Regions from separate parts of the Bradyrhizobium huanghuaihaiense genome, predicted to be linked through region 1. Evidence: riboswitches for the same ligand, from Rfam matches in the RefSeq annotation. Region 1 holds a riboswitch; each other region holds the start of a gene.
The links. A riboswitch is a leader RNA that binds a small molecule or an ion and turns the genes downstream of it on or off. The one in region 1 is predicted to bind cobalamin.
Positions count from the first base shown of each region.

Region 1 (8,246 bases):
CATCGTTGCTGCATTGTTTGGCCTGACGGCATCGGGCTGGAACGGCGTCTTCATCGCCGAGATCGCCCGCCTCGCCCCGCAGGACCGGATCGGCGAGACCACCGGCGCAGTGCTCACCGCATCCTATGCCGGCCTGCTGGCCGCGCCGGCCGTGGTGTCAATCCTGGACGGTGTGGCCGGCCTTGGCGCGGCGTTCTTCGCCTTGGCGTGCCTCGCCCTCTGCGGCACAGTGGCGCTGATCTGGGGAGGCCATGACAAAGCCGACAAATAGCGCCCGTGAGATCGCGGCCGATGCCGCGGCCGGACGGACCAGCGCCGTCGAGACCGCAAAGGCCGCGCTCGCGCGGATCGAGGCAGCCAGGGCCTTGAACGCGGTCGTCACGACCGATCCCGCCCGCACGCTCGCCGATGCCGCCGCGGTCGATGCTCGCCTGCGCGCCGGCGAGACCATGCCGCTCGCCGGTGTCCCCGTCATCGTCAAGGACAACATCTGGGTCGGCGGCTGGCGCGTGACGCAGGGCTCGCGCCTGTTTGCCGATTTCATCGCGCCGCGCGACGCGATTGCGGTCGAGCGCCTGCGCAACGCCGGAGCTGTTATCGTCGGCATCGGCGCGACGTCCGAGTTCGCCAGCAAGGGCGTCACCACCTCTCAGTTGTTCGGACCGACACGCCATCCACTCGATCCCGCGCTGACACCCGGTGGCTCATCCGGCGGCCCGGCCGCCGCGGTTGCGGCCGGCCTCGTGCCGCTCGCGATCGGCACCGATGCGGGCGGCTCGAGCCGCAGGCCGCCGGCCCATGTCGGCGTCGCCGGCTTCAAGCCGTCCTATGGTGCGATCCCCTATGGGCCCGGCTTCGCCGAACCGTTCTTCGGCCTCTCCGTGATCGCACCGATCGCCGCCGATGTCGCCGACATCGCGCTGGCCTTCGAGATCATGGCCGGCACCGATCCGCGCGATCCGGATGCAGCCGTCATCGCGCAGGAAGCCGAGGACATCGTGGACTTGCGCATCGCCTTCTCGCCGCGGCTCGGGCTCGACGTCGCGGTCGACGACGTCGTCGCCAACGGGCTCGTTTCCGTCATCGCGCGTCTCTCCGCCGCCGGCCTCAGCATCATGCTACGCGATCCCGTCTGGCCGACCGGTGCAACGGAAGAAGCCATCATGCCGCTCCAGCATGCCGGCCTTGCCGCGCTCTATGGCGACGCTTTCCGCAAGGATCCGACCGTCTTCGACCCTGACATCGCCAGGCAGATCGAGCGAGGGCTGTCGTGGTCGGGCACCGACGTTGCAGGCGCGCTGATCGCGAGCGCCGCGATCGCCCATGCCTTCGCGGCCTTCTTCACCGAGGTCGACCTGCTGCTCACGCCGACCGTCCCCTGTGTCGCCTGGCCGTTCACGCAAGCGGGACCCGGCACGATCGGCGGCCGCGCGGCGAGCCCGCGCGCGCATGCCGTGTTCACGCCGTTCGTCAATCATGCCCGCCTGCCGGCGATCTCGCTTCCCTGCGGGGCCGACGCGAACGGCCTTCCCTTCGGCCTCCAGATCATCGCCCGTCGCGGCCAGGATCGGACCCTGCTGCGCGCCGCGCGACAGATCGAGGCGCGGTTGCAAGCGTAGCTTTGGCAACGCGGCTATTTCGGAATAATAGCAATATATCCCTGTTTTGCCCGACGGGTCAAATCGCGGCGATGCCTGCGTAAGCCGTTGATTCCATTATCCCCGGCTACTGTGCATGGGGTTGTTTTCGCACTTTTTTGTTTGATCGGGCTCCCTAACTGGCGAAAGACCGACGCAACCGCCGCCAGCCGATGACAATTCCGGTGATCGAGAACATCAGCCCGAGCGCGCAAAGGCCGACGATCAGCACATCGCGAAAGCGCGGATGCGCGTTGAGGATTGGGAAATCGAGCGTGTGGAGCGCGCCATAGGCCCAGCGATAGGCCCGCCGCGACGCATCCAGCCTTTGCAGCACACGGCCGTCGGCGCCGTCGATGTCGAACCAGAGGCCACCGCAGCGAGAGCGGTAGACGGGCGCACCGGGAACAGCGGACTGTGCGGGATAATCGTCGTTATCAGCGAGGATGGAGGGCGCACCGCAGCCCGTCGCAAGCCGCGTCATCATGCTCGCGATCTCCTGTGCGCTGAGGCCCGGCGACTCCGCACCGTCCGGCCGCACCACAACCTGCGTGTCGAGACCTGTCTGTTCGCGTCGATAGAGCTTGCCGTCGAAAGCGAACCATTCGACTTCGTGAGCCAGGGACGAGATAGGATTCTTGTCGAGTGGCGGGGCCGTTCCCCAATCCGGCGCGGCGTGCACCACACCCGTTTCGGCCGAGGTCAGTTGCCCGCGCGAAAACAGCCGGCCGTGATCCATGGAGAGCCATCCGCTGAAGATCCAGGTCAGCACGAAGACGGTCGCCACGAGGCCGATGACATGATGCAGGGCGTGCCAGCCGCGATACGGCGACGAGAGATGGCGTCCCTGCATCTTGACCCGCACGATCCCGAGCACCGCACCCAGCAGGGCTGCAATCAGCGCCAGCAGCGACAGCGTCCAGACCACGCGATCCCACAGCGCCCAGTTGCTCCTGAGGACCGTCGGATAGATCCAGTGCAGCACACTGCCGGCGAGATTCCAGCCGCGCTCGCGTCGCGTCGTATCCAGCACGACCTCGCCGGTGCGCGACGAGACGTAGACCTCCGTTCCGGCCGCGTCGCCGAGGGCCACGCGAAACAAGGGTCGGTGACGATCAAAGCCGTTCGGTACGCTCCATTGATCGTAGTCAGCGTATGCCACGACCGCCGCATGCGCGGCATCGAGCCCGCGCTGACGCGCATGAACCATTGCGATGGCGAGCGCGACATCGGGCGATCGCACTGAGGCATCCTGCCCGTCAGCAGCACGAACCGCGCGCAGGCGCGAGGGCCCCGACACGATGTAGACCGGCCCGTCGGTTCTTTGGATCAAGCGAACACGCGCAGCATCGGCGATCCCGCTCGCAGTCACCGCATCGGCAACCGTCAAGGTCGCCTGCGCGCGCCCCACCGGCGCGAGGCCGGCAACCCGCTCCGCTTCCGCCAGCGACGGAAACGGAACGAAATGCATCACGATTCCGCTCGCGAACCACATCGCGAACAGCAGGCAGAACGCGATCCCGAGCCAGCGATGCAGCAGGACGATCGCGCCCATCATGGGTTCAGCGCCCTACCATTTGAACGCCGCCGAGATCTCGTAGGTGCGCGGCGCGCCCAGGAGGATCTGGTCGGGATAGAACGGATCGCCCCAGATCGCGTAGCGCTTGTCGGTGAAGTTGCGCACGCGGAAGGTCAGGCGGGCCTGGTCGACGGCATTGAAGACAGTCTTCGGGATGTCGACGAAGGCGTAGACGTCGCCGACAGTATAGGCGTTCATCGTCACTGTGTTGGCGTCGGTGGTGTAGCGATCGCCGACGTGCCGGCCGACGATGCCGAGCTCCACCGGCCAAGGCGTGAAGAACCGGTACGACGCGCCGACATTGGCGACGATGCGCGGCACGTTCGGCGGCGTGTTGCCCGAGAACGAGCCGCCGGCGAAATTGTAGTCGGCATAGCGCGCATCGACATAGGCGATGTTGCCCCACAGCCGCAAAGGCTCGATCGGCCGCACCGCGGCGGCGAGCTCGACGCCCTTCGATTCCTGCCGCCCGGCGATATTGAGCGCCTGCCCGCCGGCCGCCGCATAGACGTTCTTGCGCTGGATGTCATAGGCCGAGAACGACCACTCCGCCCGGTTGTCCCAGAACAGATGCTTGACGCCGGTCTCGTAGGTGCGCGACGTCGTCAGGTCGAGCGGCTGGGTCGGCAACAGCAGGAAGATGTTGTTGGCGGACACGTCGGCACCGGTCGCGTACTGGCTGAAGAAGGTCAGGCCGGGCACGGCCTCCCAGGTGTAGCCGATGCGTCCCGTCACCGGCGCCCAGTCCGTGGTGTACGGAAAACCCGCCTTCTCCAGCCCGGTCTTGTCGGTCCAATTGCGATCGAGCCCGATATGCTCGACGCGGAGGCCACCGACCAGCGCAAAGGTCCGCGTCAGCTTCAGCCGGTCCTCAAACGACAGCGCCTCGTTGTCGATCCGTGCGGTCTGCCGCTGGATCTCGAGCGAGCCGTAATAGCCGCGCGGCGGATCGACCAGCGGGACATAATCAGACGGAAAATTCGCCGCGCCCGGTCTGACGAAATCGAGATAGCTCGACGACAGCGTCGTGACCAGGCGATTGTCGAAGCCCGCGATATTGGCGTCCCAGATCAGGTCGGTGATATTGCCAACCAGGCGCTGGCTGTGCGCGACATAGAAGCGCTCACGATACACTTGGTTGTTCGTGGAATCGAACGCCTCGATCTCGTTGTTGAACCACGAGCGCTCAGCACCGTAACCATAGGCCTGGCTCTTCAGCGTCAGGTCGGGCGCCAGCTTCAGCTCGAAGCCGCCGCGCAGCCACACCTCCTGCGCCACGTTTCGGTTGTCGAGGACATTGTAATTGGTGTTGAAGGTGCGGTCGTCGATCGTGACGGCCCCGAGGTCGGTCCTGTTGAAGTAGGTGCCCGAGACAATCCCGGCCGTCGCATGCGAACCGCTGAAGGCGACCGGCACCAGCGGCGCGCCCCAATAGGCCTTTCCGCGGTCCTCGCGATATTCGACCGCGCCCCAGACCTTGAGGCTGTCGGAGATGCGGTAGTTCAGCTGGCCCGAGACATCGAGCGTCTTGGTGTTGGTGTCGTCGACAAAACCGTTCAGCGAGGAGCGGCTGATGTCGAAGCGGTAATCGAGGCCCTGAACGTTGGTGCTGCCGCCCGAGCCGTAATGCGCGCGGAACGAGTTCAGGGAGTCGTACGAGAAGTCCGCCTCGTTGCGGATCGCGCCGGTGTGCGGCTGCTTGGTGACGAGGTTGATCGCGCCGCCGGCGGCGCCCTCGCCCGAGATCAGCGAGGCCGGGCCCTTCAGGAATTCCACGGCCTCCAGGTTGGCCGTGTCCATGATCCGCGAGGTCATGTTCTGCGGGCCGATCTTGATGCCGTTGTAGAGCGTGTTGATCTGGCTGTTGGTGAAGCCGCGCATCGAGAAGCCCGCCGGCTCCCCCGGCGCGTCGCCGGAGGTGACGCCGACCGCGCCCTGCGCCACCTCGGAGACGGTGCGGTAGCCCTGCTCGCGCATGGTCTCGGCCGAGATCACTTCGACGGTCGCCGGTATCTCGCGCACGGTCAGTCCGAGCCGCGAGGCGCTTTCGGCGACCACATTGGTGTTAAGCGGCGTCTGCGCCGTCACAGCCGGCACGGCGGGCTTGGGCACTGCGGATGCGGTCGCCGGCCGGCGCGCTGCCGCGCGGCGCGTGCTCTGGGCGTCCCGGGCGGCCGGCTTGGCCGGCTTGCGGGATTGCGGTGGCGACACCTCCACGGGCGGAAGCGGGTCGCGGGCCTGCTGCGCCAGCGCGGCGGGCGGATCGAGAGCGGCTAAGGATGTGAACGCGGCGGAGGCGAGCAGGACGCTGCGCGGTCGTACGATACGGATGGAAAACACGGTCTTGGACCTCGGTATGACGTCAGTGGCACGTCACAGCGAACGAGGTCTCACCCTGGGCTTGTCAGCCCTCCGATGAAGCCGAATGTCTGTACTCCCCGACCGACATCTTCGCGTGTGACCACGGCTGACGGCAGGTCTCCTGGCTCGCGGGTCACGACCGCTTCGTCGCCTTCCCGGGACCGAGGACCCAGTGGCTTCTGACGAAGGATTATCCGCTCACAGTTGCGGGGGCAGCCACGGCATTGGGGACAACGTCCCCGCACCGCATTCCCTTTTCATCCCCTCTCGGGGAAACCGTCGCGAGCATCTAGGATTACCAGCAAGACAGAGTCAATGTACCAGTTGCGGCGTTATTGCCACAGCGACCAACTTCCGTGGAGATAAGTATGGAAGGCGCGACCTTCCTCTGGCTGATCCGACATGCGCCCGTCGACGGCGTCAAAGGGACGATCCATGCCGCCGATGCACCCGCGGACCTGACCGACCGTGCGCAGCTGGAAGCGCTGCGGTCGCGCCTGCCGCGGGAAGCTGCGAGCTATGCGAGCCCTGCGCGACGCACGATCGAGACAGCGCGCGCGCTGGGGCTCGAACCGGATCCGGTGCGCGAGTTCGGCGAGCAGGATTTCGGCGACTGGACCGGCCGGCGACATGACGAGCTCGCAGCGAGCGGCGGCGAGGCCTACGCGCAATTCTGGAGCGATCCGGCGCACCTGAGACCACCGGGCGGCGAAAGCTTCGAGGATCAGGTCGCGCGCGTCCGGCTGGGACTGTCGCGGATCGGCGCCGGATCAGCAACGCTCGTCGTCCATTCCGGCACGATCCGCGCCGCGCTGTGCATCGCGCTCGATCTCGCACCGGAAGCGGCACTGCGCTTCGTGATCGATCCGCTGTCGCTAACCCGGATCGACCGGCTCGCCACCGGCTGGCGGGTGATCTCCGTCAATCAGCGGGTCAGCTAGGCCTGTCAGGCACATTGGCCTGCGCAAAGGTCGCCATGCCGTTGTGAAGCGCACAGGCGAAGCGCACCAGCGGCAGCGCAATGGCGGCGCCCGATCCCTCCCCGAGCCTGAGATCGAGGCTGATTAGCGGCTGCACGTTCAATGCACGCAGCACCAGCCGATGTCCCTGCTCCGCCGATTGATGCGAGGGCAGCAGGAAGGGCTGGCACGACGGGTTGAGCCGCACGGCCGCCAGCGCCGCGACCGACACGATGAAGCCGTCGATCAACACGGGGATGCGGCGCTGCGCAGCCGCAATGATGGCGCCCGCGATCGCGGCGATCTCGAGACCGCCGACGGCACACAGGATCTTGTCGGGCGGCGCGCCCGCAACGCCATGACGCGCGATCGCCGCATCGATCACGCGCGCCTTGTGCGCGCGACCGGCCGCATCGACGCCGGTGCCGCTGCCCGCGATCTCCTCGGCGCTGATGCCGAGCAGGCTCGCGGCGATCGCCGCGGAGGTCGTGGTGTTGCCGATGCCCATCTCGCCGAAGATCAGGAGGTCGGGCCGGCTGGCCTCGGCACGCGCCACCGCGCGCTGGCCGGCTTCGAAGGCGAAGGCCAATTCCGCGGGCGTGAGCGCAGCCTCGACGCTGAAATCGCGAGTGCCATTGCGCGGCTTGTCGGTGATGATATCAGGCATCGCCTCCTGCGCCAGCGTGCCGGCGTCGACGACTTCCAGGTTTGAGCCCAGCTCGCGCGCCAGCACCGAGATCGCGGCGCCACCGGAGGCAAAATTCGCCATCATCGCGATGGTGACTCCTTGCGGATAGGCCGACACGCCCTGCGCGACGATGCCGTGATCGCCGGCGAAGATGATGATGGGCACCCGCCCGGCACGCGGTTGCTCCGTCGCTTGCAGGCCGGCAAGCTCGATTGCGAGCTGCTCGAGCCGGCCGAGTGCGCCGGTCGGTTTTGTCAGTTGCGCCTGACGCGCGATCGCCGCGTCGCGATGGGCGGCGGAGATCTCGGGGCATTCCTGGGTGACCCAGTCGGGGAGCATGCTGCCTCGCTTACGGCCTGCGCTTGAGAATGTAGCTGTCCATGATCCAGCCATGCCGCTCGCGTGCCTCCTGCCGCAGGGCGACGATGCGCGGGCCGACCTCAGTGAGCGCGCCGGACATGATGATCTGGTCGGGCATGCCGAGATAGGCGCCCCACCAGATATGCAGGCCTGCCGGATCGAGCGAATGGAATGCGGTGCCGCCGTCGAGCATCACGACCACCGTGTCGACGCCCTGCGGCCAGCCGCCCTCGCGCAAGCGACGGCCAGTCGTGACGAGAAAAGGCTCGCCGATGTCGTTGAGCGGCAGCGCATGCGCCGCGCACAGCGCCTGGATCGAGGTGATGCCGGGCACGACTTCTATCATCGGCAAGGGATTGAGCCGCCGTGCAATGCGCAGCGAAGAATCGTAGAGCGAGGGATCGCCCCAGATCAGCAGCGCGACCTTGCCTTCGTCGCCAAGATGGCTCGCGATGGTCTGCGACCATGCGGCGGCGACGGCATCGTGCCAATCGTCCACACCCCTGCGGTAGTCGGCCTCGGTGGCGTCGCGCACCGGCAGGTCGAACTCGGCGATGCGTGTCTTGTCGTTGGTCAGCACGTCCGTGCAGATCGTGCGCCTGAGATCGGCGAGATCGGACTTGGCGCTTCCCTTGCGCGGAATCAGGACGAGATCGGCCGCG
Region 1 covers NZ_CP104172.1:6,205,635-6,213,880, forward strand. Annotated here, with positions in the region: gene N2603_RS29415 (MFS transporter) at 1-271, shown strand, start outside; gene N2603_RS29420 (amidase) at 252-1,619, shown strand; gene N2603_RS29425 (PepSY domain-containing protein) at 1,774-3,195, opposite strand; gene N2603_RS29430 (TonB-dependent receptor) at 3,208-5,556, opposite strand; cobalamin riboswitch at 5,672-5,873, opposite strand; gene N2603_RS29435 (histidine phosphatase family protein) at 5,946-6,518, shown strand; gene cobT (nicotinate-nucleotide--dimethylbenzimidazole phosphoribosyltransferase) at 6,511-7,563, opposite strand; gene cobF (precorrin-6A synthase (deacetylating)) at 7,574-8,246, opposite strand, start outside.

Region 2 (8,246 bases), 4.7 Mb from region 1:
GATGGCAATGAAGAGCTGGTTCGTGGGCAGCCCCACATTGCACTGACGAGATCGTTCATGATGCAGGCCATTTGTGATTCTGCGCTGAATCCGGAAGCCGGTCCGTCGCGGCTCTGTCCGCTGCAGGCCGCGCTTTCGACCCCTCGAAGCGTCGAAGGCTATGATGATTTCTGCCGCGTCGCGCTGTCGCTGCTCCGCTTCATTGGAGCTGCCTATGCGACCGGCGCGTCGGATTGCTGGGAGGCGGCCTATCGCTTTGCCGACGAAGCGCCCGGCATTGCCGACAGCCCGCTGCTGGTCGCGCGCGCGGCCGCGCTGGTCAGGATCCTGCGCAGCGGCCGGCCGTGCGAGCTGTGCTTCATGCCGCCGTCCTGCAAGCGGCTGTCGAAGGACGAGGCGGAGTTGATGCGTTTGCTGACGATCGCACGTCGCAAGCAGCCTGGCGAACTCGAATCGGTCGTCAGCCAGTTCGTCGGCAACGAGAGCGAGCTTGCGACAACCCGGGCAGTCAACGCGCTCGCGGTCTGCTGAGACCTAACCTCCTTTCTTGTCGAGCACGAGATCGATCGTGTGGCTTGCGATCTTGCGCAGCTGGGCTTCGTCGCCATAGGCGCGTTCGAGCACGGCGAGGCCGCGCGTCACCGTGACGATGTGCAGCGCTGCTACTGCGGGATTGCCGTTGAACTCGCCGCGCCTGGCACCCGCCGACAAGGTGTCCTGGACGAGCGTGGTGATGCGGGAGACGAGGCTCGCGAAGGCCTGGCGCGCCTCTTCATCCAGTCCTTCGCCCTCCGCCGCGCCGAGCTCCATCAGGCCGCGCGTGGTCGGACATCCCCGCGGCGGCGCGCCGGAGCGGAAATTGCTGATGGTGAGGTCGAAGAACGCGGTGAGACGTTTGCGCAAGGACCCCATCCCGAGCGCCTTTTGCAGGGCGAGCAGATAGTCGCCCGCGTAGCGTTCGTAGGCCTGCAGGAACAGCGCTTCCTTGCTGCCGAAGGCATTGTAGAGGCTGCCGCGCTGGACACCGGCGTCGCGCGCGATGTCCGACAGCGAGGTGCCGCGAACGCCCTTGCGCCAGAACTGGTCGAACGCGATGCGCAGGACGTCGTCGTGATCGAATTCGCGCGGCCTCAAGCTCTGCTCCTCAAAGTATTTGACACAGCGTCAAGAACATGCTTTCTCGACATCGTGTCAAAAATAAAACGGGATTATCCCGTTTCGTCAATAAGCCGACGGCCGGCGCGGATGATGCGCCTGGCCGATCGGGTCCGCATGCAGAGGGACGTACGATGCCTCTCCTCCACATCTCGATGCGCGCCGGAAAGCCGGAAGCCTACCGCCAGGCCATCCTCGACAGTCTCTACTGCGCCATGCGCGAGGCGCTGAACGTCCCTGATGGCGACGAGTTCATGAGCATCAGCGAGCTTTCGCCCGCAAACTTCCGCTGCGGCAATGCCTACGGCGTCAGCCGCAGCGAGGACGCCGCGCTGATCCAGATCACGGTGTTCGCCTCGCGCACCCCCGAGCAGAAGAAGGCGCTGTACCGGCGGATCGCCGAGCTGCTCGGCGAGAGCCCGGGCATCCGGCCCGAGGACGTGTTCGTGAACGTGCTCGACTCCCCGGCGGAGAACTGGTCGGTGGGGCACGGCATCGCGCAATTCGCGTGAACTTGCCGGGCGCCGCGGAAGCTGCCTGTGCGGCGCCGTGGTCTTCGAGGTCGAAGGTCCGTTCGACCGGTTCCTGAACTGCCACTGCTCGCGCTGCCGCAAGGCGACCGGGACCGCGCATGCCTGCGAGGTGATCGTGAAGGCAGAGGCTGAACTGCAGATGGAGGACTGAGCTTCAGCTTCCCGCATGCGCCCCGTGGTGACGGTGATAAGCACTCGGCGAGGGCCAGGTCCAACCCTTCAATGCCGTTCGATCCGGCTCGAAGATTTCGATCTTGAGCGGATGGCACGCCGCGGCATCGCTGGAATGAGTTGCGCTGCAGTCTCCACCGGGACAGGCCGACAACGCTCCGAGCAGGTCGATCTCCGCGAAAAACTCGATGAAGTCGCCGGGGCGGACCGGACTTGCCTTCATGAAATACTGGTGTGTGTCCTTGGTGAAGCCGGTGCACATGAAGACGTTGAGCACGTCGTGGACATGATGCTCCACCGCGTGCGGCTCCATCTGCAGTTCGGTCGCCAGCGCACGCGACAGGTTGGAGTGACAGCAAAAATCGTAAGCCGTGCCGTTCAACAGGAGGTTGGTATAAGGGTCGCAGCGCGTGCCGATCACATCGTGAATGCCGGCGCCGTCCGCGTCGAAGCCGTACCAGCCGAGCGTATCGTGACTGATGGTCGCCATCGGCCGAAGATAGGGCATATTGCTCCAGAGCCGGTCACCGGTGCCGACATGCGTGCCATGGAGCGCCCGGGTCTTGCCGCTGAAGAAGCGCTCGGCGAGATCGTCCGCGTTCCAGAGATTGAGGTCGCCGACCTGAGGGCCTTCGATGCTGACGATGCGGAAGAACTGGCCGCGCGCCACGCGAAAGGCACGGGCATCGCGTGGCGGCACGATGAGCTCGTGCGTCTTGACCGCCGCACGGCGGGCTGCTTCGAGCGCGGCCATATCCGGCCCGGGCATCGTCCCGGCCGGATAGACGATAGCCGGCTTGGCAGCGCGGCGCGAGGCGGCATCAGCGGGAGCTGGTGGGATATTTGGAGGCATTGTTCGGTCTCGGATCGACTCGGCAAGAGGAGAGGCGCTGGCTGACGGCGGAAGCGGTTGACCCTACCGCCTCACCTCAACCGCCGGCAACGCACGCTTCCATGATCCCGTCGAGCTCGGCCTGCGAGAGCACCCCGAGCTCGGCGATGAAGACGATCCGCGTTCGCGGCACACCTGTCGGCGGTGCCTCGCCTGGCGCGAGTGTGGCGCGGCCGCCGGCGAACTGGAACACCATCTGGCGTCCCGGTTGCTCGACGGTCTCGAACAAGCCCTTGGCACGCGCGAGCTTTGGTGCAAGCCGGCCGATGGCCTGCTGCAGGCGCGGCAGCGAGATCGGGTAATCGGAGGTCCAGCTCAGCGTCTCGAAACGTTCCTCGGCCGGCCGTTTCGGTCCCGGCTCGCGCCGGGTTGGCGCGCGATCGACGGCTGCGGGAAACAATAGCGCAGACGGAATCTCGCCGTGGTTCGCATCGACCACTACGGCGGGGACTCGCTGGGCGCGGATGGCTTCGCGCATCCGCGCAGCTGCGCCCTCGTCCGCCAGATCGAGCTTGCTGAGCGCCACGATATCGGCGACGCGCAACTGCGACCGCACAAGCGCGTCATTCAGAGCTGACGGCGGCGTCCCCGCATCGATCACGCAGAGCACGGTCTCCAGCGGCGCCTCGCGCAGGATCACCGGGTCCATCAGGTTGCGCACGATGTCGGCGGGATCGGCGATGCCGCTGGTCTCGATGACGATGTACTCAGGCCTGGGATCGCGCCGCAGCAGCGTCGAGAGCGTGCGGAGCAGATCGCCTTCGAGCGAGCAGCAGATGCAGCCATTGGCAAGGCTGACCACGCCGTCGCTCGCGCCCGCGATCAGCTCCGCATCGATGTTGATGGCGCCGAAATCGTTGACGACGGCAGCGATCCGTCGCCCATCCGCATGCGCGAGCAGATGGTTCACGACCGTGGTCTTGCCGGCCCCGAGAAAACCCGTCACCAGGAGAACGGGGACCGGCATGGGTCAGCCCTCGACAACGGGGCGGCGCACGGGTTTTCCCGGCCGCGCGTTCACGTCCAGAATGCCGTCGCTGATCAGCGGCTGACCGCTGACGATGAGATGGCGCACGCCTTCCGACGGGCGGTTCATCGCCGTGAAGGTCGCGCGGTCCGAGAGTTTTTCGTAATCGAACACGACGATGTCGGCATCCGCGTCCTTGGTGAGCCGGCCCTTGGCGCGCATCGCAGGCGTGCTCTGCGACAGGATCTCCGCCGGGATCAGCGCGCATTTGCGTACGCCTTCCAGCAGCGACACCGCTTTGCGCTCGCGCACCCATTCGCGAATGAATTTGGTGAAGCAGCCGGCCGAGCGCGGATGCGAGGTGGCGTCGTCGGGCAGCGGCCAGGCATCGCCGGTGTAGGTCTTGCCGTCCGACGTCGTCCACGGCATCGCGTCGGAGGCGATGGCGCCGCCGGGATAGAGCACCGACATGTCGAGCAGGTCGCGGTGATGCGCATTGTGCTCGGTGTCGAGGATGTGCCAGAGCACCAGCGAGGACGGCTCCTCGGCCTGTGCCTTGAGCAGCTCCTCGCGGTCGTGGAAGCGGTAGCCGTCGGTCACGCGCTGCACGGAATCGTAGCCGGTGCCGTTGCGCTCGACGAATTGGGGATCGCTGAAGAAGGCGGCGGCGAGCACGGTCGAGCCGGTGCCGTAAGGATAGGCCTCGACCGTAATGGGGAGGCCCTGCGCCTGCGCCTTCTCGACCAGCACGCGGCAGCGCTCGATGTCGGTCTTGCTCGACGAGTTGAAATGGCAGATGTGCATGTGCGCGCCGGTGGCGCCGGCATAGCCGATCAGGCGGATATAGGCTTCCACCGCGCTCTCGGGGTCGATGCGCGACATGAAGGCGACGTGGGTAAAGGTCAGTACGTCCTGCTTCGCGGCGAGCTGGCACACCGCGGTCAGCTCCTGCACGCCCGCGCCCGGGGCATAAGCGTTCAAGATGCCGATGCCGATGCCGCCTTCGTTGAGGCCGCGCGCGAGGCGCTCGAGGATGCCGGCGACTTCCGCATCGGTTGCGACATTGTCCATCCAGCGGCGATCGCGCATGGCATTGCCGAACGCCTCCAGCGAACTCTCGGCATTGGAGCCCGTCATCGCGCCGATACGGGCGAAGGCCCAGTTGGTGGCGGCGCCATAGTTCAGCACGCGCCCCTTCCGCGCCTGGCGCTCATACCAGGACCCGACCGGCAGCACGCCGGCTTCGAGATCAAGCGTCGTCGTGACGCCGTCAAAAGCCTGCATGCGGTCGGCCGGGATCGACTGGCCATGGGCATGGAGATCGATGAAGCCGGGCGCGACCACGAGGCCGGTGGCGTCGACCACCCGCTCGGCGCCGCCGAGACCCGTGCCGACAGCCGCGATCTTGCCGTCCGCCACCGCCACATCGCCGATGGCATCCATCCCGCTCGCGGGATCCACCACCCGGCCGCCGCTGATCACCAAACCGCTCATCTCGTCACTCCGAAAAGCCATTGCAAAAACCTCCAAAGGCCCGGCAGCAGCTCCGGAGGCACGTCGGCGCGCATAGTGCAGATTCTGGGGAGAACGACCACCACCACTGATGCCGATGCTGCATGCTTGCAAGTGAGGCCCATGAACGCAGGGCGTGTATCGGGACCGGAGCGCAACAACGCCGCTGCGTCAATTCGCCAATCCGCATACGCCCGCATCCTCGCGGCTTATTTGGCCCGAGCTGTGCTTCGCTTCACACCCTCTCTTGAGAAAGGGCGCAGGGAAGACCGGGCGCCAGCTGGCACCCATAAGACCCCTGCGCTGAACGAATGCACGCGCAATGCACAGGGGAGACACAGGGCAGCCGAAACCAGGCCTTCCCTGCGCGATGGTCTGACGGCCTATGCCGCGCTCTCCCGGGAGCCGAGTTCCTTCTGGCCTCCCTCGCCTCCGCGAAAGTCGCGGCACCGCGCCGGTTGACGCGATGACGCCTTCGCCAGGGCTTGACCGTAGCTACGACGACCAGGACCACACGGTTTCGCCGTACGCGGACACTCCCGCTTCGCCAGAGGCGTCACGGGACTTGAGCGCCGTCCGTCTTTGCGGCCCGCACCATGCTCACGAGGTTCATCTCGCCCTGCACGCGCAAGGTCCGCCTTTAACGCCGCCCGCGTCCACCGCAATCCCAGCCCGCGCTCGAAACGACGTACGACCGCCCCTTTGGTGGGCTGGGATGCGCGACACATACGACAAATCCGAATTTCGGTAAAGTGGAATATTTTTGTGAAGAGGGGTTGATGCCAATTGGAGCTGTTTTGCCCGACGCCCGGTGGGCGATCCGCACGTCGGCCGGTAACGGTGCGACATGCTGATCCGCCTCGGGACAGCTAGTTGACAGCTCTTCGCAAAAAAAACTAGGGTGGCCGCGACGGTTCTCCTTCGGGAGATCAATAGGGAATACGGTGCGGGGATTCCCCCAACTCCGTGGCTGCCCCCGCAACTGTAAGCGGTGAGCCTTCGCCAAACGCCACTGGGCCTGCGGGCCTGGGAAGGCGGCGACAGGCAACGACCCGCGAGCCAGGAGACCTGCCGTCAGTCGTGGTCACACGCGAGCACATTGGGCGGGGTGTCCTGGTGGGTGTTGGACTGCCGTCTTCTTGAGACAGCGGCCAAACTGCGTTCGCGGTGACGTGCCACGTTACCGCGAGTCTATTGATGACCTCCCGTACGATCTTCGCGCCGCGGCTCCGCCGCGCATTTCTAACTTCAGCTGCATTCTCCTGCCTGGTTTTGTCGACCGATGGCTGGGCACAAGCCGAAAGACCAACCGAGACGCTCGACCCCGTGGTCGTGCAACAGTCGGCAAGGCCGAGCTCCCGCAGCCCCCGACGCAGCGCAGCCACGCGCTCCGCGCGTTCGCTCCAGCAACGCAACGTGGCTGCCAACACCGGCGCACCGCCTACCGCCTCGACAGGCCCTGCCTTCGCCGCACCGACGCTCAATCTCACCGGCACCAGCACGGCCGGCAGCCGCCTCGGACTGACGCGGCTGCAGACGCCGGCCAGCGTGGAGGTGATCTCCGCTGAAACCATCTCCGAACGCGGCCAGCAGAACATCCTCGACGCTGTGACGCAAAACGCCACGGGCTTCACGGCAAGCCCGGCACCGGGCAATGGCGGCGTCTCGTTCAATACCCGCGGCTTCACGGGCCTCGGGTCCGTCATGACGCTGTACGACGGCACCCAACTCTATATCGGTGCCGGGACGGTGACGTTTCCGTACGACACCTGGTCAACGGAGCGCATCGAGGTGCTGCGCGGCCCTGCGTCGGTGTTGTACGGCGCGGGCGCGGTCGGCGGCGCCATCAACGTGGTTTCGAAACTACCATTGTGGGTCCCCCGCAATCAGGCCGAGGTGTCGCTGGACAGCAACATGACGCGGCGAATTGCGGTGGACAGCGGCGGTCCGATCAACAAGGACGTCGCCTACCGGATCACCGCAACAGGCAATATGTCCGACGGCTGGGTCGATCGCGACAACACCTCGAACGTCGCGCTTCATGCCGTAGTCCAGATCAAGCAGAACGAAGACGTCACCTGGACGCTGTCGACGGACTACGGTGACCGCAACCCGTCGCGCTATTTCGGCACGCCGCTGATCAACGGCAGGCTCGATGAATCGCTACGCTTCAAAAATTACAACGTCAGCGACAGCCACATCCGCTACCAGGATAGCTGGAACCAGGTGAGGACCGAATGGCAGATCGCCGATGGAATCTCGGTTCAAAACACGCTTTACTATTTGAACTCCCAGCGACACTGGAAGGACGTGGAAAGCTACGCCTATAACCTCGCCACCGGCCTGATCAACCGAAGCAGCTATATCGAGATTTTTCACGATCAGCAGCAGGTCGGCAATCGCATGGATGCGAAATTCCGCGGGCATGTCTTCGGCATGGCCAATGAGTTCGTCGCAGGCTTCGACGTCAACAGCATCAATTTTACCCACACCAACAATTCCCCCTACGGCGGCTCGTCGTCCGTCAATCCGGTCAACTTCGTTCCAGGCATATTCAGCAGTCCGAACCCCACGGTTCCCGGCTTTGGCAGCGTAACCAATCAATACGCGCTATTCGCCGAGAACAGGTTGTCGGTCACCGAGCAACTATCCCTGATCGCCGGCATCCGTCAGGATGAGCCCACAGTCACGCGCACCGACTATGTCACACCTGCCAACAGCTTCGAAAAGTCGTTCTCCTCGACGACCTGGCGCGCGGGTGCGGTCTATACGCCCGTCAAGGATCTCGCTTTCTATGGCCAATATTCCACCGCGGTCGATCCGGTCGGAGGGATTATCTCGCTGTCGTCCGCAAACAAGAATTTCGATCTCGCCACCGGCAAGCAGATCGAGGTCGGCGTCAAGCAATCGTTCTGGAACGGCCGCGGAGAATGGACTCTGGCCGGCTACGAGATCGTGAAGAACAACCTGCTCGCACGCGATCCCAACATTCCCTCGCTGACCGTCCAGGTCGGCC
Region 2 covers NZ_CP104172.1:1,498,334-1,506,579, reverse strand. Annotated here, with positions in the region: gene N2603_RS07165 (hypothetical protein) at 1-46, shown strand, start outside; gene N2603_RS07160 (hypothetical protein) at 58-531, shown strand; gene N2603_RS07155 (TetR/AcrR family transcriptional regulator) at 535-1,134, opposite strand; gene N2603_RS07150 (tautomerase family protein) at 1,290-1,667, shown strand; partial or broken gene N2603_RS07145 (GFA family protein) at 1,693-1,818, shown strand; gene N2603_RS07140 (urea carboxylase-associated family protein) at 1,843-2,712, opposite strand; gene N2603_RS07135 (CobW family GTP-binding protein) at 2,789-3,718, opposite strand; gene N2603_RS07130 (amidohydrolase family protein) at 3,722-5,212, opposite strand; cobalamin riboswitch at 6,125-6,320, shown strand; gene N2603_RS07125 (TonB-dependent receptor) at 6,428-8,246, shown strand, end outside.
Region 2: another riboswitch for cobalamin. It lies ahead of N2603_RS07125 (TonB-dependent receptor); the one in region 1 lies ahead of N2603_RS29430 (TonB-dependent receptor).

Region 3 (8,246 bases), 1.7 Mb from region 1:
TTCGGAGAGGCAGCCGGGATGGTCGTTGATGCAAATCTCATTGTGGCTTTTCGCACCTCTGCGCTGCACCATAATTGGTCGTAGTGCCGCGGCCCCGTTCGTAGCGTTTGCGCCAGGGAAATTTGGAAGGACAACCATGTGGAGCTGTGGCTTCGTCGTATACGCACCGGCGAGGGGTAAGCTGCCCGCGTGTTCGGACGACCGCGAGTGCCGTCCTGATGCCATTCGGTGCGAGGCATCAATCCACAACATGGGTTGGCCCCCAACGCGGCACCCGAGCAGGTAGCTCTGGTGCGGTTCAGCCGACTCAAGCTACACATCATTCTCAACCACCTCACTACACAATGGGAATGAAATGGTTGCAGCCCCGCGGGAATTGCGGGTCTCTTCTTACGCGCTTGAAGTGGATGGCCGACTCAGAGCTGAATTCGCAACCAAAGACGGCGCCAAGGCAGGTGGAGCAGAACTAAAGAAGCGTTTTCCCATGCTTCAAATCCGGATCTATGATGCGCAGACGAATGCGCGCGAGGAAATCTAACCGCCGACTCAGTTCGGTTCTCGATGCCTCGGGCACGGCTCCGGGCTGCTCGCCCGTGGCGCTCAAAAAGGACCGGTGGTCGGGGGGTATGCCGGCGGCCGCTAACACCGCCCCATTACCCTATTAACCGGTTTCGTCGCAGCACTCGATCCCGCCTGCCGTCTCGGCCTTGGAATGCTTACGCTCTTGCGGGGGCCAGTCAGTCGCGCGATGGGCGGTTCGCGCGCCGGATCGGGCTTGGGCCCGAGGCATCTGCAGGCCCGGTCCCGTGAAGAATGGCATGGAGAGCTGGTTCCCTCGCAGACGGTGTCCTCTCACTGCGTGGGGTGCGCTGACCAAGCCACTTCTCGCAAGCTGGCACGCGCCGCTGAGCTCGACTCCTCGCAGAAAGGGGCGGAGGTAATCGTGCTCCCATTTTTTCGATGCTGGCTGAAGGCCGCGGGAAAGGCTCGCGACTGTTCAAGGCGTAAACACCCGAGAGTTTAGAGCTGATATGTCTTGCCGTTGCTCTGAGACGTTCGGCCCTACAGGAGCTGCGGCGCGATCTTGCTCTGCGCGATCATTAACCGAGGCCTTTCGCTCCCCCTCTACTCTTCCCGTTCCTTTGGCTCCATGCGAGCGAACCAGGAGCCAGGAGGAAAGCCCGCGATACGCTTGGCAAAGGAGGATTGCGGCTCCCAATCTTGTCCTTCGCTCTTCTCGAAAGTGATGACCCCGTTGTGTGTAAAATAACGCGGCCCTGGGATATTACAGTTCACCACAAGCAAAACGCGCCACAGATCACCTTTCTCGGTCGGCTTGTCATTCTGCTTCGGCAAGTAGTCCACTCCAACAGGGTCAACGATAGTGCAGCGGCCCTGCCGCAGAAGATCGCCGAGCCGGCCTTGCTTGGTCGTCACAAAATTGAAGTTGGTCGTGTCACGCAGAAAGCCAAGATTTGCGTCTTTTTCGCCATCCGAGACTTCACGGGCGATCAAGGAGAGCGCGAAGGCGCGCCAGCCCAATTCCATGGGCTTTGCATAGGTCGACGCAAGTTCAATCGTCCCGTCGAGCGCGATCTTCCAGGTGATAACGTACTGTTCGTCTGATTTATCATCCCGGTGCCTGGTCCACGAGAGGAAAACATGGTCATTTTGGTCAAGTTCAGCGACGCCCCACATTCGAGGGACGAACTGTGCCACCTTCGAGACGTTGGAGATAACTTCTTCTATTGTCTCACCGTCTTGCGCTCGCCACGTTGACTTAACTCTTTCAATAAGGGGGCTGTCGTTGGCGCGAACACTGTTGCTCGTCGCAGCCAGCCCGGCCAGGCAGATCAGGAATCGAGCGAGGCAAAGCCATAGCGCGCGTCTTCCAGACATTTTCTTCATAACCGTCGGCCTATCTGGTCTCATCCACACGTCATTCCAGAGCGGGCAACCTTCAAACTGTTATGCGCGAGCGCAAGAAGTTAGCGGCGACGCGACGGGGCGACCGCCGGTTTCCCGTGCGAGCAGGCGCTCCCCTCTATGTCACGCGCCGCTAACTTCACTGCCACCGACAGCCTCAATTTGCTGTGCTGGACATGCCCAGCAGGAGGACTGGGCATAGCGAGGACGTGCATTCTTCGTGCCAGGTAACAGACGTCAATTCGCAACGGTTTTGTGTCCTCTTTGTCGACTTTCCGACTGGCGCACGTCTCGATGTTTCCATTCAACCTATCCACCCGGGCTTATGCATCCCCGTCGCGGATCGGATATTCGACGGCTCAGCGGAGCGCCTCGGTGCCAAGTTCCTGATGAGAAGTGGCAGCACGTTTGCCATCACTGAACGGTGTGGTTCGCTTATCGTTGCCGGAATGTGGGCTTTCGATCTCTGTCATGCCTTGGGCACATGTGGCGCCATGGTGTCTTTTGCGCTCCTTTCGCGACGTGCGGCGACTCCGGAAGTCGAGAACAGCCTCAGTCAGGTGCGCTTTGTACTCGATGACGAACGACGCGAAGCCGATCTTCACCGTCGAGCATTTGGAATCTGGCCGGCGCCGCAAACCAACGTGCTGGCCGGATATGTTGCTGGCTTCACAGGTGTGTTGGGCCTACGGATCCTGTTGGTCGAGAAGGTGGCTGGTGGCGAACGTGCTCCAAGAACCGCTGGTAAGCCCGGACGCGCAACAACTTCATTCTGCTCGAGGCAGCGGTCCCGACCGCGGAAGCCGCATTTGTTCCTTCCGATCTGGCGTGCGGCCGGCAGACAGCTGTGATCGCCATTCCGATATCGCTGATTTGGAGTGCACTTCTGCATCATCTCAACGATAGAGATGCACGGTCGTTCGCGTCGCAGATGTCGCAGCATCTGCTTGAGACATAATCTGAGAGGTTGACGGAAGACTCCTCTTGCCGATAATCCAAGTCGTCGAGGTTCTCCGGTTTCCATTTGATCCGGAGCTAAGAGGGAAGCCGGTGAAAATGCCGGCGCTGCCCCCGCAACTGTGAGCGGCGAGCCGCTGTCCAACGATGTCACTGAAGCCTGCGCGGCTTCGGGAAGGCCGGACAGCACCGATGACCCGCGAGCCAGGAGACCTGCCCCGACAATATATTCGTCCACGGGCGGGGTGTCCGGTGGTGCGCCAAGCAGCCGTCGCACCGCGCGACTTCCTCTGCCTGCGTCCGCCATGGCCTTTGCCCCCAACATGGGGTTAACGCTATGTCTCTTCTCTCCCTTCCTGTTGCCACGCTCGGAACGCCACGCATCGGTCCAAGGCGCGAGCTCAAACTCGCTCTAGAAAGCTACTGGGCCGGAAAAAGCAGCGAACAGCAGCTGCTCGAGGACGCAGCTGGCCTGCGTGCCGCGAACTGGGCTCGTCAGAAATCTATCGGCGTCACGGTCATTCCATCGAACGATTTCTCGCTGTATGATCAGGTGCTCGACACAAGTTTCATGGTTGGCGCCATCCCGCAGATCTACGCCTCGAAAGCCGAATCCGTTTCGCTCAAGACGTACTTCGCCATGGCCCGCGGTTCACAATGCGACGACCAAGAAGCGAGTTGCGGTCACGGACCGCGCGGATTTGGCGCACCCGTGCAGGAGATGACCAAGTGGTTCGACACCAACTACCACTACCTGGTCCCCAAGTTTCACAGGGGACAGACTTTCAAGCTATGCTCCCGCAAGCCGATCGAGGAGTATGAGGAGGCCAAGGCCCTTGGCTTTCAGACCCGCCCTGTCCTGATCGGGCCGGTCACATTCCTAAAGCTCGGCAAGAGTACCGATTCCACATTCCAGCCACTCTCATTGCTGGATGAACTGATACCGGCCTATATCGAGGTTATGCAGGAATTGGCCAAACGTGGGGCAAATTGGGTTCAGTTCGACGAGCCCTGCCTAGTTCTTGATCTGGATGAGGGGGCGCGAAAATCTTTGCGACATGCCTATAACCGGCTCGCCAAGGAGGGGCCGGCCATCAAGATCATGGTTGCCAGCTATTTCGGCGACCTCGGCGACAATCTGAACACTGCCTTGGGCCTGCCAGTTGCCGGATTGCACCTCGATCTTGTTCGAGCGCCACAGTTGTTGAACCAGATTATCGCTGGCGGCCGAAATGATCTCGTCATGTCGCTCGGTGTCATCGACGGTCGGAACGTATGGCGGTCGAATTTGTTGTCGCTGCACCAGCGGCTCGAACCAGCGATTGCGAAGCTCGGCAAGGATCGTGTACAGATCGCCCCATCCTGCTCGCTGCTTCATGTGCCGGTCGATGTTGAACTCGAGACTCGGCTCGCTTCCGACGTGAAGAGCTGGCTTGCTTTCTCGGTCCAGAAGATGCGGGAGCTTGCGATCCTGGCGCGGGCACTCGCAGGCGACCGGAATGTTGCGCTAGCTCTTGCCGAGTCGGAATGTGCCGCGACTGTTCGCCGGACTTCGCCGAAAATCCGGGATGCCAATGTCGCTGTCCGGATGAGAGCGATCGACCAGACCATGCGTCGCCGCGCGAGCCCATTTGCCCGTCGTGCCGAGATCCAAAGCAATCGTTTCGGACTACCGGCTTTTCCTACCACGACGATAGGATCGTTTCCGCAGACCACAGAGATCCGGAATGCCCGTGCGGCGCATGCGCGAGGTACGATAAGCGACGAGCAATACGACAGGTTCCTCAAGGAGGAGACTGCGCGCGCCGTACGTTGGCAGGAGGACATCGGTCTTGACGTCCTCGTGCACGGCGAGTTCGAGCGCAATGACATGGTGCAGTACTTCGGCGAGCAACTCGCCGGCTTCGCATTTACCAGGAGCGGATGGGTGCAGTCCTACGGCTCGCGCTGCGTCAGGCCACCGATCCTGTTTGGCGATGTAGCGCGACCGAAGCCTATCACCGTGGACTGGTGGCGCTATGCGCAATCACTAACCAGGAAACCGATGAAAGCGATGTTGACCGGGCCTGTGACGATCTTGAACTGGTCCTTTGTTCGCGATGATATTCCCAGAAGCGAGGTCTGCCGCCAGATTGCGCTCGCGATCCGAGACGAAGTCCGCGATCTCGAGAATGCTGGTGCGACCATGATCCAGATCGACGAAGCGGCAGTCCGCGAAGGATTGCCGTTGCGTCGATCGGAGTGGGCGGCTTATCTCGACTGGGCCGTCGATTGCTTCCGCATCTGTTCATCGGGCGTCGCCGATCAAACGCAAATTCATACACATATGTGCTACTCGGAGTTCAACGACATCATCGGTGCGATCGCTGCAATGGACGCGGATGTCATCTCGATCGAGACATCGCGCTCGAAAATGGAACTACTCGACGCGTTCAGGAACTACGATTATCGAAATCAGATCGGGCCGGGCGTGTACGACATCCACTCTCCACGGGTTCCCGAGGCGGGCGAAATGAAGGAGCTGATGGCGTTGGCTCGGACGCGGCTGCAGGATTCGCAGCTCTGGATCAATCCAGACTGCGGCCTGAAGACGCGCAAGTGGGAGGAGGTTCGGCCAGCGCTAGCGAACATGGTCGCTGCCGCCCGCGAACTGCGCGCTGCACTCGATCCGCGAGGCCGTTGATCCGGGCTTCGGCCTCTTCTCGACAAGCTGATCCGTCTGTGATCATTTGCGCGGGAGCCTTGGGAACACAAAAAAGATGCCCGGCCCCGCTTAGCGGGCCGGGCGAAAGTCTGGAAGGAGCGAAGCTGACGCATTCGCGCGGATTTCCATCGGCGGAGGGAGGACAGCCGCCGGTTCGATCACGGCGAGGACATTCTCCGAAAATCTGAGCCGAGTTGAAGCACAAGCTCAGCGCAGCTCAACTATGCTGTGGTATGCGACCGTATAGCCTGAGAGTTAGAAATCTACACCAAGGTTTGTGGCTCATGAGCGCGTCGGCACGATTACGACAGCAGCGAGGGGGCATGCCGGGCGGTCACCGCAGGGCACCAACAGCTAACTTGGTGCGCTTTCCTGCCTGGAACCTTTATGTTCGATCAGCGAGACGTAAGCGCGGCTCCAAGAATCTCGCTAGCTTAGCCAATGCATAAGCGGTTACTATTGATTTGAACCTCTGCTTAAGGCAGTCCTTGATCGACCGGTTCCATCCGATAGTCGGGGTTCGGCTTGGGCGCTGAGGAGCACCCTATCGGCACCGCGGCATCTTCAAGCTCGTGATATCCCCCGCATGGTCCGCTCATCGATCTCAAATAGAAGTTTCTGGACCCGATCACCGGAGTGTCGCCGATGGCTATGACGGCTCCAAGGCGCAATGGGAGGGCATGCTGCACGCCGCATACACGTATGTAGGATCACGATGAAGCAGTCACGCGTCAGGAATGAGCATCGTTTACGATGTGGATCCCATAGCTTGTTGAAATCCAGTCGCGCCAGAACTGCTTGTGGCGATCCACGTCCAGCGCCTTGCTGTTGGTGCTGAACGTACCCGGGTCTGGCAGCGCCTTGCATTTCGCGTGCAGTGAGTAGAACCGGCTGCGGCCGAATGATTCAGAGCGTATGGGGCGGGGCTCAAAGAGTGGGAGTGACTTCGCCGCACCCCGGGCGGCCGCAATCGTCCGTCCTCATCGGTCGGCGGACATGAGAGGCGTCCGTTTCGCGCGATATCATTGCGCAACTACCGGACCTGCGAGGGTTACATTGTGGTGCCGGAACCAGAGCTCAGCTAGGATCGGCCAGGCTGTTTGCGCCGGTGGTCGAGGAAGCGATCATATTGCGCAGAAGGCATTTTGGGGTATGGCACTACGTGGTCGCGAGCAACCCCATTTCTTTGAGCAAGAGGTCCTCTTCCTGCTGTCAAACGGCCGCGATTAATACGGCCCGTCCGTCTCGGCGCCGTGTCACGGGTTGCCGGGCTCGGCGGACGAAAACGCGACCGAACTCCGTGCGGTCTCAGCTTCTTGCTCCAATTGCAGAATATGCCCTCTTAGCGCATCGGAAGTCGCTGCCGCTGTATCGCTAAACAGCGGATCTCCATCATTGGTGAGGGCTGAAGAGATTTCGGTCCAATCCTGAGCCGAGAGAGCCTTCAGGGCGGCGGGAAAGAAATCTCGTTCTTCCCACATCATGTGGTGCCGCTCGCGTATTATAAAGTCGCGTATGATATTGCCGACGTCTTGCCGAAGGAGGTCACGATCCGCGAGGATAGCGTCAATAGCTCGCGCGAAGTGGTGCAAACGGTCGATGACTTCCTGGTGTTCAAGCGCGAGATCGCCGACCATTGCAGCTGCATCCGGATCGCGAGACTTAAGCTTGGAAAAAATCAAGTCTTCCTGTGGATGATGGTACACCTCGGGGTAAACCTCGAAATAGCTGATAATGGCGCGAATGACCTCATAATCCGGGCGGATCCCTTTCTCAAAAATCTCCAATTCGCGTTGAAGAGCGACCAGAAGCAGATCAATGTTGCGATGCTCTCGAAGCAGAAGATCGATGGTCATAGCGGTGCTCCTGGAGGCACAATCTAGGCTGGAAGCGTTTCAGCCATTTGCAAGACTGCCCAAGCCGAATTCGGTGTCCTTCGCTGCGCTGCGATGCGTCCGCGCCTTTCGACGTAAAAAGTAGCGCGCTTCAATTTGAGCTGGCGTAAATCAAGTTAGCCGAAGTGTTGCACGAAGCTCCTGGGCTGCGTCGCTACGCAGCACGACTCGGCCTGAGGTCGGCAGGGCGATCACGCGTCCACGACGATGAGCTTGCCCACGCAAGACGCTGGTCGGATGGCGTCTCGTCTTGTTAAAACTGGCGGCCTGGGCGTGCATGGCGGACCCTATCTTGCGAATGGCGATGGGACGCAGATTGGCTGCTCCTGACGAATTGGGAAATTTGGATGTTTTCCCTAGGTAGAAACCCCTAAGTATTTACACATAAGGCCCATGAGGAGGGCGTCTTGAATTGGGGGCGGCGCGGTCACTTAGTCTCAAACATGCTCAAATCGGATTAGAAAGCCGCATGCTGGCTTCGTCGGCCGCGTCCATGGAAACAGGCGGAAACGCACTGCCGTACCCCTGAAGAGCTCCAGTCAGCCGGAACGTTGTCGTCCACCGCCACTTTCGGCTCACCGCAAGAGGTCTTGTTCGGCGCCTTGACTTTGATCCTCGTCAGCATCGGTCGGCCGCGGATCTGACGGGGCGGATATTGATGGCATCCTTATCGATGTAAGCTGGCATGGTCGACGTGCTTGATGATCATGCGATAAGTGCGCATGTGAACCGAGGTGGGGCCTGACCCCGGATCATAGGACTCG
Region 3 covers NZ_CP104172.1:7,918,589-7,926,834, reverse strand. Annotated here, with positions in the region: gene N2603_RS37390 (hypothetical protein) at 356-538, shown strand; gene N2603_RS37385 (nodulate formation efficiency C protein) at 1,126-1,908, opposite strand; cobalamin riboswitch at 2,916-3,118, shown strand; gene metE (5-methyltetrahydropteroyltriglutamate--homocysteine S-methyltransferase) at 3,221-5,566, shown strand; gene N2603_RS37375 (hemerythrin domain-containing protein) at 6,844-7,443, opposite strand.
Region 3: another riboswitch for cobalamin. It lies ahead of metE (5-methyltetrahydropteroyltriglutamate--homocysteine S-methyltransferase); the one in region 1 lies ahead of N2603_RS29430 (TonB-dependent receptor).